DNA from 4 places in the Bacillus sp. 0209A genome. Region 1 is predicted to be linked to each of the others. Evidence: riboswitches for the same ligand, from Rfam matches in the RefSeq annotation. Region 1 holds a riboswitch; each other region holds the start of a gene.
What was found. Region 1 has a riboswitch for thiamine pyrophosphate ahead of V6D44_RS01610 (acetylornithine deacetylase). Riboswitches for the same ligand answer to the same signal wherever they lie in the genome.

Region 1 (3,211 bases):
GGTGTGGTAAGACTGAATGGGTGATATGTATTCATGATGATCCAACCTTTCGACAAACATTTAAAAAAGCGGAATTTCCCACTTATTTTACCACATCTTTCTGCATTCGTTGAGCGCCGATTTGCATATTTCTAAATGAAATGTGCCGGAAGAAACGAGACTTCCGGCATTTTCCAATCAGCAGCAGACAAGCAGGTTTATGCATGCGGTTCACTTAATCGGACCAAGATCACATCTTCCCCGATTTTTACTATATTTCGCCATGGAATGACTAATTCCTCTTCTTTTCCAAAAAATCCGAGAACCTTCCCATTCCCCCCTAATATGATCGCCTGAATTTTACCAGTAGTCACATTGATATCGATATCGCCAATGCTCCCCAGCTTTTTCCCGTTTGAGACATTGACAACATCCTTCACCTGAAATTCTGAGATGCTGATCATTCCATCACGTCCTTTTTCCGTCCTTTTTTCAAGTATATGAATGGGCGGGCTGAACCTTGTCAGCAAGAAGAAATTTTCATGGTTACTGTTCTTTTTTACCGCTGCACCATCTAATGATAAAATCGAGCATGATTTTTGTGTAATCCACCAGCTGCTCAATCGATACCTCCTCGTTCACAGAGTGTGCATTGTGCAGATCGCCAGGACCGTAGATCACGCTTGGAATCCCGGCATTAAACAGCCATCCCCCGTCTGTAACGGATTGAGAAACGTCAATAACCGGATGCTCCCGTTTCACTTCCTCATGAGACGCTGTAAGCGCTAAGACGCCTGGGTGGCTGGGGTCAACTTCCAGTGCCGGAAAAATTTCTCCTCTGTCTTCAATCATAGATGAGCCTCCCCACTTAAAAACAGGACGGTTTTCCCTAAGCCAAATATCACTGTCGCTCAGCCGGTTGATGTAATCTTCTATTTCAGCTGCCACTTGGTCATGGGTTTCATTCGGGTAAAAATGGACCGTAATCCACAGCCGGCACTCGTCCGCTATAAAAGCCGCATGTCTGCCGCCTTCAATAACAGCCGGATTAATGGTATTTGTGCCGGGTTTAAAGCCATGGTAACTTTTCATAATGGACCAGTGGCGCTCAAGTTCACCGAGTCCCGCAATGATTTTTGCCATTTTTTCAATTGCGCTTGCCCCGAATGTGCCTCCTCCTGCGTGAATCATATTCCGCCTCGTCCCATCATGAAACGTTTGACTGCTTTTGATTTCGATCCAGCCTGTAATGACACCTCCTTGGCCTTGAATATGCATATCGCTCGTATCCGCGACAACTGCAAAATCAGCATGATAGCCCCTCTTGCAGCATTCAAGCGTGCCGGCTTCTCCGACTTCCTCCCCAATCACCGATTGCAAAATCAAATCACCGGGAAGTTCAATGCCGGCTTCACGAATCAATTTGACCGCAAACAGCACACACGCCAACCCGCCTTTCATATCTGAAGCGCCTCGTCCGATTAAGAAACCGTTTTTTTCAATTGGGTGAAACGGATTATGCTCCCAATCCTCATTCTCTTTTACCTCTGCAACATCTACATGGCCATTGATGATCAGGCTATGATAACCGGCTGAATCCATTCCTCTAAGAAGACCCACTACATTGGGATCTCCCGGGTACACGTCCCATTTATCGATCGAGAATCCCATGTCATGTAAAAACCCTGCAATCCATGACTGGACGCCGTCTGTATTCCTTGCAGGCGGAGCAGGTGTCTGATAAGAAATCAGCGTTTTTGCAAGCTCAATCAGGTCCCCCTTTTGATCTTCCGCCTTTTTGATCAGAGAGTCTATTTGTTGATTCAATGTGATCCGCTCCTTTCTTAAAAATCAAAAAGCCGTTTCATATGTTATGAAACGGCTCGATAAAAACAGACAGAGTCCTATGTACTCCGCTTTTTCACCGCTTCCCTCCGCTGGCATGATCCAGATCAGGTCAAAAGGGTTGAGACAATGTCTCTCTCAGCTTCGAAAAGCACCCCTAGGATGAGTCTGTATGTGTTTGTCAGGCATTTGTTATCGGCTCGGCTCTTGTTAAAAACGGCCGACCCTGATTCCATAATACATGGATTGGCGTATCAAAAAAAGCCGAGAGTATGTGATCAGTAAGCATTTCTTTTATTTCTCCGGATTTAAAGACCTCTCCCTGTTTTAACAAAAGGGCTTTGTCAAAGACCGGCAAAATTTCTTCCGCATGATGAGTCACATAAAGGATCGATGGCGCATTTTCTTTGTTTGCAATGTATGTAATCGTGTCTAACAGCTTTTCCCGGGCAATAAAATCCAGCCCTGTGACCGGTTCGTCCAGTATCAGCAGCTCCGGATCCGCCATTAGCGCTCTTGCAATCAAAGCTCTTTGTTTTTCTCCTTGAGAAAGGGTTTCATAGCGGCGGTCGGCATATTCAATCGCTCCCAAGTCCTCTAACAAACCAATCGCTTTTTCCCTGATTTCCGCACTTGGTGTTTCATATAATCCAATTGAAGCGTAAGCGCCGCTCAAAGCAATTTCAAATGCTGAATCTGCCGGATAAAATTTTTGCTGAAGAGCCGCTGAGACGAGGCCAATTTTCCGTCTGAGCTTCTCCCCAAGCTCTGTTTTGCCAAATTCATGGCCAAGCACCTGCATCTTGCCCGATGTTGGGAAATAATATGAGCAAAGCATATTTAACAGTGCGGTCTTTCCGGCGCCATTCAGTCCGTAAAGCACCCAATTTTCCTTTTCTTCCACCCTCCAATGGATATCCCTCAGTATCCATTTCCCATTTCGTTTTAATGAGACATTGTCAAGCTGCAAAATCATCGTGGTCCTCCTCTTTACTGCCTTCTATAATTATTTAAATTTTCATAAAACTTCGTACGAACTAGGATACCTTATTTTTTCCAAAACGTAAACCGTCCGAAATCAATAGAAAGCCTTTAAAACAAAAATTGTTTTAAAGGCTTTACATTATTGATGGATATTCTTATTCATTTGTTTGATAGCCGCTTTTTCAAGCCTGGACACCTGCGCTTGGGAAATCCCGATTTCCTCGGCTACTTCCATTTGTGTTTTCCCTTGGAAGAACCGCTTTCGCAAAATCATTTTTTCCCTATCATTCAGTCTTCTCATGCCCTCTTTTAAAGCCAGCTCTTCAATCCATTGTGAATCTTTATTGCGCTCATCACTAATTTGGTCCATCACATAAATCGGGTCTCCGCCGTCGTTATAAAT
Region 2 (3,211 bases), 420 kb from region 1:
TCGTTGCCCTGTCTGAATCACTTGGGGCGGAAAATATTCTCGGCGCTTTCTTAGCGGGGGTTCTCGTTTCCCTTCTTTCGCCAAACAAAGAACTTGTTCAGCAGCTGGATTCATTCGGCTACGGGTTCTTAATTCCGATTTTCTTTGTAATGGTCGGTGTGAAGCTCGATATTTGGACCCTTTTCCAAGATCCGAAAATTTTAATCATGATCCCGCTTCTGCTTTTGGCGCTGTTAGTCAGCAAAATCATTCCTGTCCTGTACTTGAAGAAGTGGTATGATAAACGAACCATTTTGGCGTCTGGTTTCCTGCTGACATCAACGCTCTCGCTCGTGATTGCCGCTGCGACAATCGGACAGCAGCTTCACGTGATCAGCGCAAATATGTCAGGAGCGCTGACGTTAGTAGCCGTCATTGCCAGTATTTTTTCGCCGGTCTTATTTAAAAAATTATACACACGGGAAGAGCAACCGGAGGAGAAAAAGACAATTACGTTTATCGGCGCAAACCAAATGACATTGCCTGTTACTCTTGAACTGCCGGAAGAGGAGTATGACGTGCGTGTTGTGCATGTCTATCAAGAGAATGCGGAGGAAAAACTGTCAGAATCAGTATTTACCGTTGAAGCCATCTCTGACTATGAACACCAGACGCTTGAATCACTCGGCATTTTTGATGCAGATATCCTGGTTGTCGCGACTGGGAATGAAGACATGAATGCGGACATTGCGTTACTTGCAAAAGAAAAAGGAACAGAAAGAGTCATTGCCAGCGTTGGATCACCCGAGAATGAAGCAACTTTGAAGGCGCAGGGAATTAACATCTTTTCTATGCTGCTGTCGACAAAAACACTGCTTCGCGCGCTAATAGAAGCGCCTGGTGTCATGAAGCTGCTCACGAACGAAGAGTCTTCTCTGTATCAAATTAATATGGAAAACAGCACGTACGACGGTGTGATTTTACGGGAATTCCCTTTTACAGGAGACGTCATCTTTGTCAGGATTTTTAGAGGTGTGGACAGCATCGTTCCTCATGGGGATACAAGGCTGAAACTGGGAGACCGCTTAATTGTCACCGGGTCTAGGGTGTATGTAATGGAACTTAAGAAAACATTAGAAGGATAAACCTTGACCAAATAGGGATTCGTGTTAATATAGAGGTGCAACAACAATTCAATATGTATTCGTATAACCACTAGGGGTGTCCTTCATAAGGGCTGAGATAAAAGTGTGACTTTTAGACCCTCATAACTTGAACAGGTTCAGACCTGCGTAGGGAAGTGGAGCGGTATTTGTGTTAGTTTACTATGCCAATTCCAAACCACTTTTCCTTGCGGGAAAGTGGTTTTTTTTAATTATCAGACAGGGGGAATGACGTGTGAATTTTTCAGAAGAATGCCGTAACGCAGCCGCAGAATGGTGGGAAGGGAGCTTTGTCCATCCTTTCGTTCAGGGAATCGGTGACGGAACGCTTCCGATTGACCGTTTTAAATACTATGTGCTTCAGGATTCTTATTATTTAACGCATTTTGCAAAGGTACAATCGTTCGGTGCCGCTTATGCGAAGGACCTTTATACAACGGGCCGCATGGCAAGCCACGCCCAAGGTACATATGAGGCGGAAATGGCGCTTCACCGCGAGTTTGCGGAGCTGTTGGAGATTAGTGAGGCAGAGCGTAAGGCGTTTAAGCCGTCTCCTACAGCGTACTCTTATACATCCCATATGTACCGTTCGGTTTTGAGTGGGAATTTTGCTGAGATCTTAGCGGCCCTGCTGCCATGCTACTGGCTGTATTACGAGGTTGGCGAGAAATTGCTGACATGTGATCCGGGGCATCCGATTTATCAGAAGTGGATCAGCACATACGGCGGTGACTGGTTCAGACAGCAGGTCGAAGAGCAAATCAACCGCTTTGATGAGTTGGCGGAAAACAGCACGGAGGAAGTGCGTGCCAAGATGAAAGAGAATTTTGTTATTTCAAGCTTCTATGAGTATCAATTTTGGGGAATGGCCAATCGAAAAGAAGGCTGGTCCGACCGCGGCATAAAAGAGGTGGAGGAATTTGGAGCTTCACGCCATAACTGATGACTGCAAGCCGGTTGAAACGTTAGCGAGAGTCATCATAGCGATTCAGAATGAAGTTGATTACATTCACATTCGAGAACGGTCTAAATCGGCGGCTGACATTTTGAAACTGCTTGAGCTTGTTTCTGAAGGCGGGGGAGATAAACGAAAATTGGTCATGAATGGGCGAGTGGATATTGCACTTTTTTCATCTATTCATCGCGTGCAGCTGCCGAGCAACAGCTTTTCACCGAAGCAGGTCAGAGCCAGATTTCCTCACCTTCATATCGGGCGGTCGGTGCATTCACTGGAGGAAGCCGTTCAAGCAGAAAAGGAAGATGCGGACTACGTATTGTTCGGCCATGTGTTTGAAACGGATTGCAAAAAGGGTCTTGAAGGCAGAGGTGTGTCCTTGCTGTCAGAAATCAAACAGCGGATGTCCATCCCGATTATGGCCATCGGCGGCATGACACCGGACAGATTAAGAGACGTAAAACAAGCGGGAGCAGACGGCATCGCTGTCATGTCAGGAATTTTCTCTTCCGCTGACCCTTTGGAAGCTGCCAGACGATATTCCCGTAAGCTAAAGGAGATGCGCTATGAAAAGGCATTATGATGCAGTAGTCATTGGAGGCGGGATTATTGGTTCCGCGATTGCTTATCATTTAGCAAAGGAAAACAAAACAATCGCATTGTTTGAAAGCGGGACAATGGGCGGCAGAACAACAAGTGCCGCTGCCGGAATGCTGGGCGCTCATGCCGAGTGCGAGGAACGTGACGCGTTTTTTGACTTCGCCATGCACAGCCAGCGTCTGTACAAAGGTCTTGGAGAAGAGCTTTACCCATTATCCGGTATTGATATCAGGCGACATAACGGCGGTATGTTTAAGCTGGCGTTTTCTGAAGAAGACGTGCTGCGGCTGAGGAAGATGGATGATTTGGAATCAGTCAGCTGGCATACAAAAGAAGAAGTTTTAGAAATAGAGCCGTATACGTCCGGTGACATTTCCGGGGCATCCTTTATTCAGGATGATGTGCATGTTGAGCCTTATTTCGTTTGCAAGGCATATGCGAAAGCAGCGAAAGCGCTTGGCGCGGAGATTTTTGAGCATACTCCCGTCATGCATGTCGACCGTGACGGTGAAGT
Region 3 (3,211 bases), 710 kb from region 1:
TCTCGCCAGCGGAATTCAAAGCGGGCTTTCGATAAAGCGTCATCCCTTATTTGCGCTCCGGGATGCCCTTTGGCAAGGTCAGCGGCATGCGCAGCAATTTTATATGTAATGACTCCTTCACGTACATCATCACGATTAGGCAGCCCCAAATGCTCCTTCGGCGTTACATAACAAAGCATGGCTGTCCCATACCAGCCGATCATCGCCGCTCCGATCGCTGAAGTAATATGGTCATAGCCCGGCGCAATATCTGTCGTCAGGGGTCCCAAGGTGTAAAAAGGCGCTTCTTTACAAATGTCCATTTGTTTATCGACGTTCTCTTTAATTTTATGCATCGGCACATGCCCTGGTCCCTCAATCATCACCTGAACATCATGCTTCCAGGCAATTTGCGTCAATTCTCCGAGAGTCTCCAATTCAGCAAACTGCGCTTCGTCATTGGCATCAGCGATTGATCCGGGGCGAAGCCCGTCCCCAAGAGAGAAAGCAATATCATACGCTTTCATGATTTCACAGATTTCTTCAAAATGAGTATACAAAAAGCTTTCCTGATGATGAGCCAGACACCACTGTGCCATAATCGCTCCCCCGCGTGACACGATTCCCGTTGTCCGTTTGGCGGTTAACGGCACATACCGCAGCAAAACACCCGCGTGAATCGTAAAATAATCCACCCCCTGCTCTGCCTGCTCGATCAGCGTATCACGGTAAATCTCCCACGTTAAATCCTCCGCTACGCCGTTTACCTTTTCAAGCGCCTGATAAATCGGAACAGTTCCCACAGGCACGGGGCAATTGCGGATAATCCATTCACGCGTCGTATGAATGTCTTTCCCGGTAGAAAGATCCATCATCGTATCCGCTCCCCAGCGAATGGCCCACGTCATTTTTTCCACTTCTTCTTCTATAGATGAGGTAACCGCTGAATTCCCGATATTCGCATTAATCTTCACATGAAAATTCCGGCCGATAATCATCGGTTCGCTTTCAGGATGATTAATATTTGAAGGAATGATCGCCCGGCCGCTTGCTACCTCATCTCTGACAAATTCGGGAGACACATGCTCGCGGATTGCGATAAACTCCATCTCAGGTGTAATGATCCCCTTTTTGGCATAATGCATTTGTGTGACATTTTGACCTGCTTTCGCCCGCAGCGGGTTCCGCTTTAGTCCTGGGTAGCTTACGTTTGGATTTACTTTTTTATAACCGTTATCTTCTGGTTTTATAGCTCGTCCTTCATATTGTTCAACATCGCTGCGCTCCGTGATCCATTTTTGGCGGAGCGGCTTTAGCCCTTCTTGAATATGAATGGTCACATCGGGGTCGGTATACGGTCCGCTTGTATCATAAACACGCACAGGCGCGTTTTCCTCTTCGCCGAACGCCCCTGTCGTCGGACTCAATGCGATTTCCCTCATCGGCACTTGGATGTCCGAAGAAGAACCCTCCACATACACTTTCTTGCTCCCCGAAAAACTCGACATAATGGAAATGTTGGCTTGCTGCACTGAATTGTTTTGCATCACTAATCTTCCCCTCTCTTCGTTTGAAAGGACAAAATCAAGCCCATAACCAGCACAAAAAACCGGATTCAAATGAATGAACCCGGTTAAAGTCAGAAAGAAACTTATTATTGCCCAGCACGACAATAATAAAAACAATTTCTCTACTTCCCCACGCTGGTACGAACCAGATCAGGTCCAAAGGGTTAAGAAGCTTACCTTCTCTCTCAGCCCGAAAACGGGCACCCCCAGTAACTATTGATTTCGGACTCATCTTAACATAAAACCAACCTAAAAAAAAGAGGAATATATAAAATATTCAGCTAATTCGCCCCAAATATTTAACCGGCAGCGGGGTTTCAAATATTTCATGTTCACCCCTCGTTACCCGATATGCCTTTGCACCCGGTCTTGAACTCACTGTCTGAAATAGCCGATTATTTATGAAATGAAGAGCCGCTCCATCGTCCGCCGCATAGCCCTCGCACAAGAATTCGTTACATATCAGCTGATGGTATATCGGTCTCCGATCCTTCTCACCGTCATAATGAGGACAAAAGCTTCCTTGCAAAAAACCTAAACTTTTCATACTTGTCAGCGGTCCGGCTGAATCCGTCACCCCTTCTGCAAACCAGCAGATCGCACCGGCACTTAATCCAGCTAGAACCACACCGTTCTTCCACGCCTCTCTGAGAATAAGATCCAGCTCCCACTCCTTCCATAGCACAAGCATATTCCGCGTATTCCCCCCCGCCAACATAAATCACGTCCTTTTCCATAACAAAAGAAGTTAAATCTGTTGACGGCGGCTTAAATAAGGATAAATGAGACGGCACACAATCCAGTGTTTGAAATGTATGATAAAACCGCTGAACATAGTTTTGGGAATCACCGCTTGCCGTCGGCAAAAAACAAATACGAGGCGTCTTCCGTGCCGATTGATTCATGATATATCGATCGAGGGACAAATTTTCCGGCTCCATCGAAAAACCGCCCCCTCCCATCGCAATAATCTGTTTCATCATCCCACTCCCCGACAAAATTTGTTATTCATTATAGCATGACACAAGGCTAAATATTTTTTTATCAGAAAGAGCTAGAACATAAAATTCCTAACGATGATTTATAGCCCGAATCAAACCTAACAGCAACCAAAACCAGCATAAAATAAAAATTGCGCAGTAACAGAACTCGCAAACCCAGAACTCAGAAAGTGTTGCATGAACAATTAGTTACAGTTGTTCATTTCATAGAGAACTGTAACAAAGTCATAAAAAAAGACGGTGTCTCATTTATGGGACACCGTCTCTTCCTTTTATTGCTCCACTCTTTGTAAAGCCTCGTTTACCGTTTCTTTTATAAATGCGTCTTCACCGCTTAATGAGTCTAAACTGAGATCACCATTTCTAAGCCTTTCGGAAATATTGTTTATATCCTCTTCTACCGTGATTTGCAGTTCACCAGCCAAAAACATTCTATGTAATTCATCAGCAACCAGACTTTCTTTATTCATTTCAACTCCGCTCCTTTGCTTTAAATTATTCTTAGTCTGTCCCTAGTACGGACGAATAATAGGAAAAAAGTACGAATCAAATGAATCTTTTTCCCTTCTTCTTACGTATATCTGTTGAGAAAAAGAAAAAGGGGAAGATCTAACATGTCATTTTTTAAGAAGCTTGCAGCAAGTGCCGGAATCGGTGCTGCAA
Region 4 (3,211 bases), 270 kb from region 1:
CTTTTTTTCCTGCTTTGTCCAGCACGATCGTTCTTTCAACCCAAGGCGTCCAGTCATCAAGCTGATGCTCAATCACAAGGAGGCTGAAGCCTTTATCACGCTGAAGATCTTTCATCATGTGAACGAACTCCCTCGCTGAATAAGGATCTAGAAGAGAAGTCGGCTCGTCTAACATAATGAGCTCGGGCTCCATCGCTAAAATACAGGCGAGCGCAACTTTCTGCTTTTGTCCTCCTGACAGAGTGGATATTGTTTTTTCTTTTAAATGAGCAATACGTAATTTTTCTAAAACCGCATCGATCTTCTCCGTCATCTCTTCTTTCGGAATCTGCAGATTTTCCAGCCCGAAAGCGATTTCGTCTTCCACCGTCAGCATGCAAAACTGCTGATCGGGGTCCTGAAAGACGACTCCGGCATACTGGGCTACTGTTTCGGAGGCTCCAGGGTCTGTGACCGGCTTTTCAAGTAAAAATACATGCCCCGACTGTGTACCGTCGCAAGCCTCCGGGTAGAGACCGTTTAAACAAAGGGCGAGCGAGCTTTTTCCGCACCCGCTCGGTCCTAGCAATAAAGCGCATTCTCCTTTTTGAAGCTCAAACGAAATGTTTTGAAAAACCGGTTTCTCGTCTTCTTCATAAGAGAAGCTGAGCCTGTCAACCGTGAGGAGCTTATCAAAGGCTTGCATGTTCTGATACCCGTTTCCGTTTCTTTTTCAGTTCCTTTCCGAGTGCCATTCCGTTTAGCACGCCCGTATACGCGAGAGAGTCGCTGACAGCTTTCCCGAGAAGTCCCGCAAGAAGTGCGCCGGAAGCAAGACGGATCATAAGCAAAATGAGAAGATAACCTGGTGAATAGGCAATATAGCCAGAAACAAATAGATTATAGATAAAGCTGGCTACTGAAGATCCCATTCCTGCCAGCATAAGTACAGGCAGAGAGTATGCTTTCCAGCGCGTCGCGAGAAATACAGCTTCAGCTCCGAGACCTTGAACGATGCCGATGACGATGACCATCGGGCCAGATGGATTTCCCAGCAGGCATTCAACGAGAGCGGCTATGACTTCAGAAACAAGCGCCGCTCCGGGTTTTCGAATAATGTACGCGGCGATGATGGAAACGATAAACCAAATACCGTAAATCGGTTCATAAGCGATTGGACCGAACATACCTGCAAGTACGTTTCCAAAATGCGTAAATAATAAATAAACCACGGCAAAAACGATACTGATAACGGACATAATGACAATTTCTTTTACTTTCCAGCTTTTCATTTTATCCCTGCTTTCTGTTTTTTCTAGATGGACTGTTAGCCGAGAGATTCACAGTCATGGTTACGTGCTTTGTTTGCTTTTCAGCCATGCGGAAAACGGCTTCCAATGTCCTGAATACGTCATGCGCATCCCCATCAAGCTCACTCGCGTAATGGACACCCTGTACGAAGGTGCCTTCTGCTTTCGCAATGTCGACAGCTTCCATGATCAACTCCATATAATCCGGCTCATTCATTGGATAAAGGGCAAATTGGCATGGCGCTTCCGCGTTCAGGCTCCGGACAGCATCTTCATTGACACGATTATCGTCTGCGGAAAGATATGTATCTTCTTGTGTGTCGCCCGGGCATCCGATGGAAAACGTGCCGTTCATGACGATGTGTTTTTCGCTGTTTGCCGCGTTAAGATAAATGGCTTTGGCTGCATCGAATACATGATCAGCTGATCCTCGTAAGACTGTGCTGATATGGTCGGTTTTCGTCCAAACCTTAGATGTGTCGGTTTTTTTCAGTGCGGACTTGATCACATTGATAAAATCATCTGTCATCGGATATAAAGAGAACCGAAAACCGGCGATTCTGCTTGTACCGCATATTTGCTCCATTTCTTTCACCCCTTGTTTTTTGGTAAAATAAAAAACTGCATATTCTAAGGGAATATGCAGTAAGAGATCGATTAAGCGCACAAAAAATACACCATTCGGTCAACCTGCACTTCCCCACGCTGGTATTATCCAGATCGGGTCATAAGGGATCAAAACGCGTTACTCCCGCGCTTTATCTCAGCCAAAACAGCACCCCTAGTGCTTTCCGTATACAATTTTTTATGTTGACATCATAATAGATGATAAGAATCATTTTGTAAACCAAGAAATTATTTTTTTCATATCGAGACAGGAGAGAGTGATCGGATTTGGAAAAAGGACACATATTAATTGTGGAAGATGAAGAAAAAATCGCCAGAGTGCTTCAGCTTGAATTGGAGTATGAAGGTTACAGCGTTACCATGAAACACAATGGTACGGAAGGGCTGAATGCGGCAGCGGAAGGCGGGTATACCTTGGTGCTTCTTGATGTTATGCTTCCGGGACTTAGCGGCCTGGAGGTGCTGCGCCGCTTGAGAAAAACGGATTCGCAAACACCTGTCATTTTATTAACGGCGCGCGACAGTGTGCCTGATAAGGTAACTGGACTGGACATCGGTGCCAATGACTATGTCACAAAGCCGTTTGAAATTGAAGAATTACTTGCCAGAATCAGGGCGGCACTGCGCCAAAACGGGACAAAAACAAAAGATGTTGACACCTTTCTTACTTATGACGACTTACGGGTGAATGAAAAAACACGTGAAGTGAGACGCGGAGACAAAGAGGTGGAATTAACGCCGCGGGAATTTGATTTGCTCGTCTATATGCTGAAGCATCCGCAGCAAGTGCTGACACGGGAGCAGATTTTAAGCTCAGTATGGGGATTTGATTATATTGGTGATACAAATGTCGTGGACGTCTACATCAGATACATCAGAAAAAAGTTGGATTATCCTTACGAAAAACAGCTGATCCATACGATTCGCGGGGTTGGCTATGCCATTAAGGGGTAAAAAATGAAGCTAAAGACCAAGATTCATCTATACACATCACTATCGCTGTTACTGTTATTAATTCTGGTCCATACCGCGGTCTATCTCATTTTTTCATCCGCCCTGACATCAACGGATGCGGCCCGGCTTGCAGATGAGACCAGTAACATCGCCGAAGCACTGCATGCTGCTGAAACAGAAGGAGTGGCTTTGCAGGACATGCTGCAGGCCTATCTTCCGGCAAACGGCATGGTCCGTGTTGTGAATGGAGATCAAAAAGCTGTGATGACCATAACAAAAGAAAAAGCGTATAAAGAATTCCCTCTCGCTTTTCATAGCGGTGAAACTGCAGATGTAAGGAA

Region 2: another riboswitch for thiamine pyrophosphate. It lies ahead of tenA (thiaminase II); the one in region 1 lies ahead of V6D44_RS01610 (acetylornithine deacetylase).
Region 3: another riboswitch for thiamine pyrophosphate. It lies ahead of thiC (phosphomethylpyrimidine synthase ThiC); the one in region 1 lies ahead of V6D44_RS01610 (acetylornithine deacetylase).
Region 4: another riboswitch for thiamine pyrophosphate. It lies ahead of V6D44_RS02770 (Ykof family thiamine-binding protein); the one in region 1 lies ahead of V6D44_RS01610 (acetylornithine deacetylase).

The regions. Positions count from the first base shown of each region.
Region 1 covers NZ_JBAIZV010000001.1:406,611-409,821, forward strand. Annotated here, with positions in the region: gene pgeF (peptidoglycan editing factor PgeF) at 1-35, opposite strand, end outside; gene V6D44_RS01605 (YlmC/YmxH family sporulation protein) at 198-443, opposite strand; gene V6D44_RS01610 (acetylornithine deacetylase) at 526-1,806, opposite strand; TPP riboswitch at 1,892-1,993, opposite strand; gene V6D44_RS01615 (ABC transporter ATP-binding protein) at 2,006-2,800, opposite strand; gene sigG (RNA polymerase sporulation sigma factor SigG) at 2,948-3,211, opposite strand, start outside.
Region 2 covers NZ_JBAIZV010000001.1:826,649-829,859, reverse strand. Annotated here, with positions in the region: gene V6D44_RS03640 (monovalent cation:proton antiporter family protein) at 1-1,124, shown strand, start outside; TPP riboswitch at 1,187-1,295, shown strand; gene tenA (thiaminase II) at 1,378-2,085, shown strand; gene tenI (thiazole tautomerase TenI) at 2,063-2,680, shown strand; gene thiO (glycine oxidase ThiO) at 2,664-3,211, shown strand, end outside.
Region 3 covers NZ_JBAIZV010000001.1:1,120,341-1,123,551, forward strand. Annotated here, with positions in the region: gene thiC (phosphomethylpyrimidine synthase ThiC) at 1-1,526, opposite strand, end outside; TPP riboswitch at 1,658-1,765, opposite strand; partial or broken gene V6D44_RS05125 (Type 1 glutamine amidotransferase-like domain-containing protein) at 1,825-2,527, opposite strand; gene V6D44_RS05130 (hypothetical protein) at 2,821-3,018, opposite strand; gene spo0M (sporulation control protein Spo0M) at 3,163-3,211, shown strand, end outside.
Region 4 covers NZ_JBAIZV010000001.1:676,311-679,521, reverse strand. Annotated here, with positions in the region: gene V6D44_RS02780 (ABC transporter ATP-binding protein) at 1-685, opposite strand, end outside; gene V6D44_RS02775 (ECF transporter S component) at 672-1,271, opposite strand; gene V6D44_RS02770 (Ykof family thiamine-binding protein) at 1,273-1,875, opposite strand; TPP riboswitch at 1,970-2,082, opposite strand; gene ykoG (two-component system response regulator YkoG) at 2,184-2,870, shown strand; gene V6D44_RS02760 (sensor histidine kinase) at 2,874-3,211, shown strand, end outside.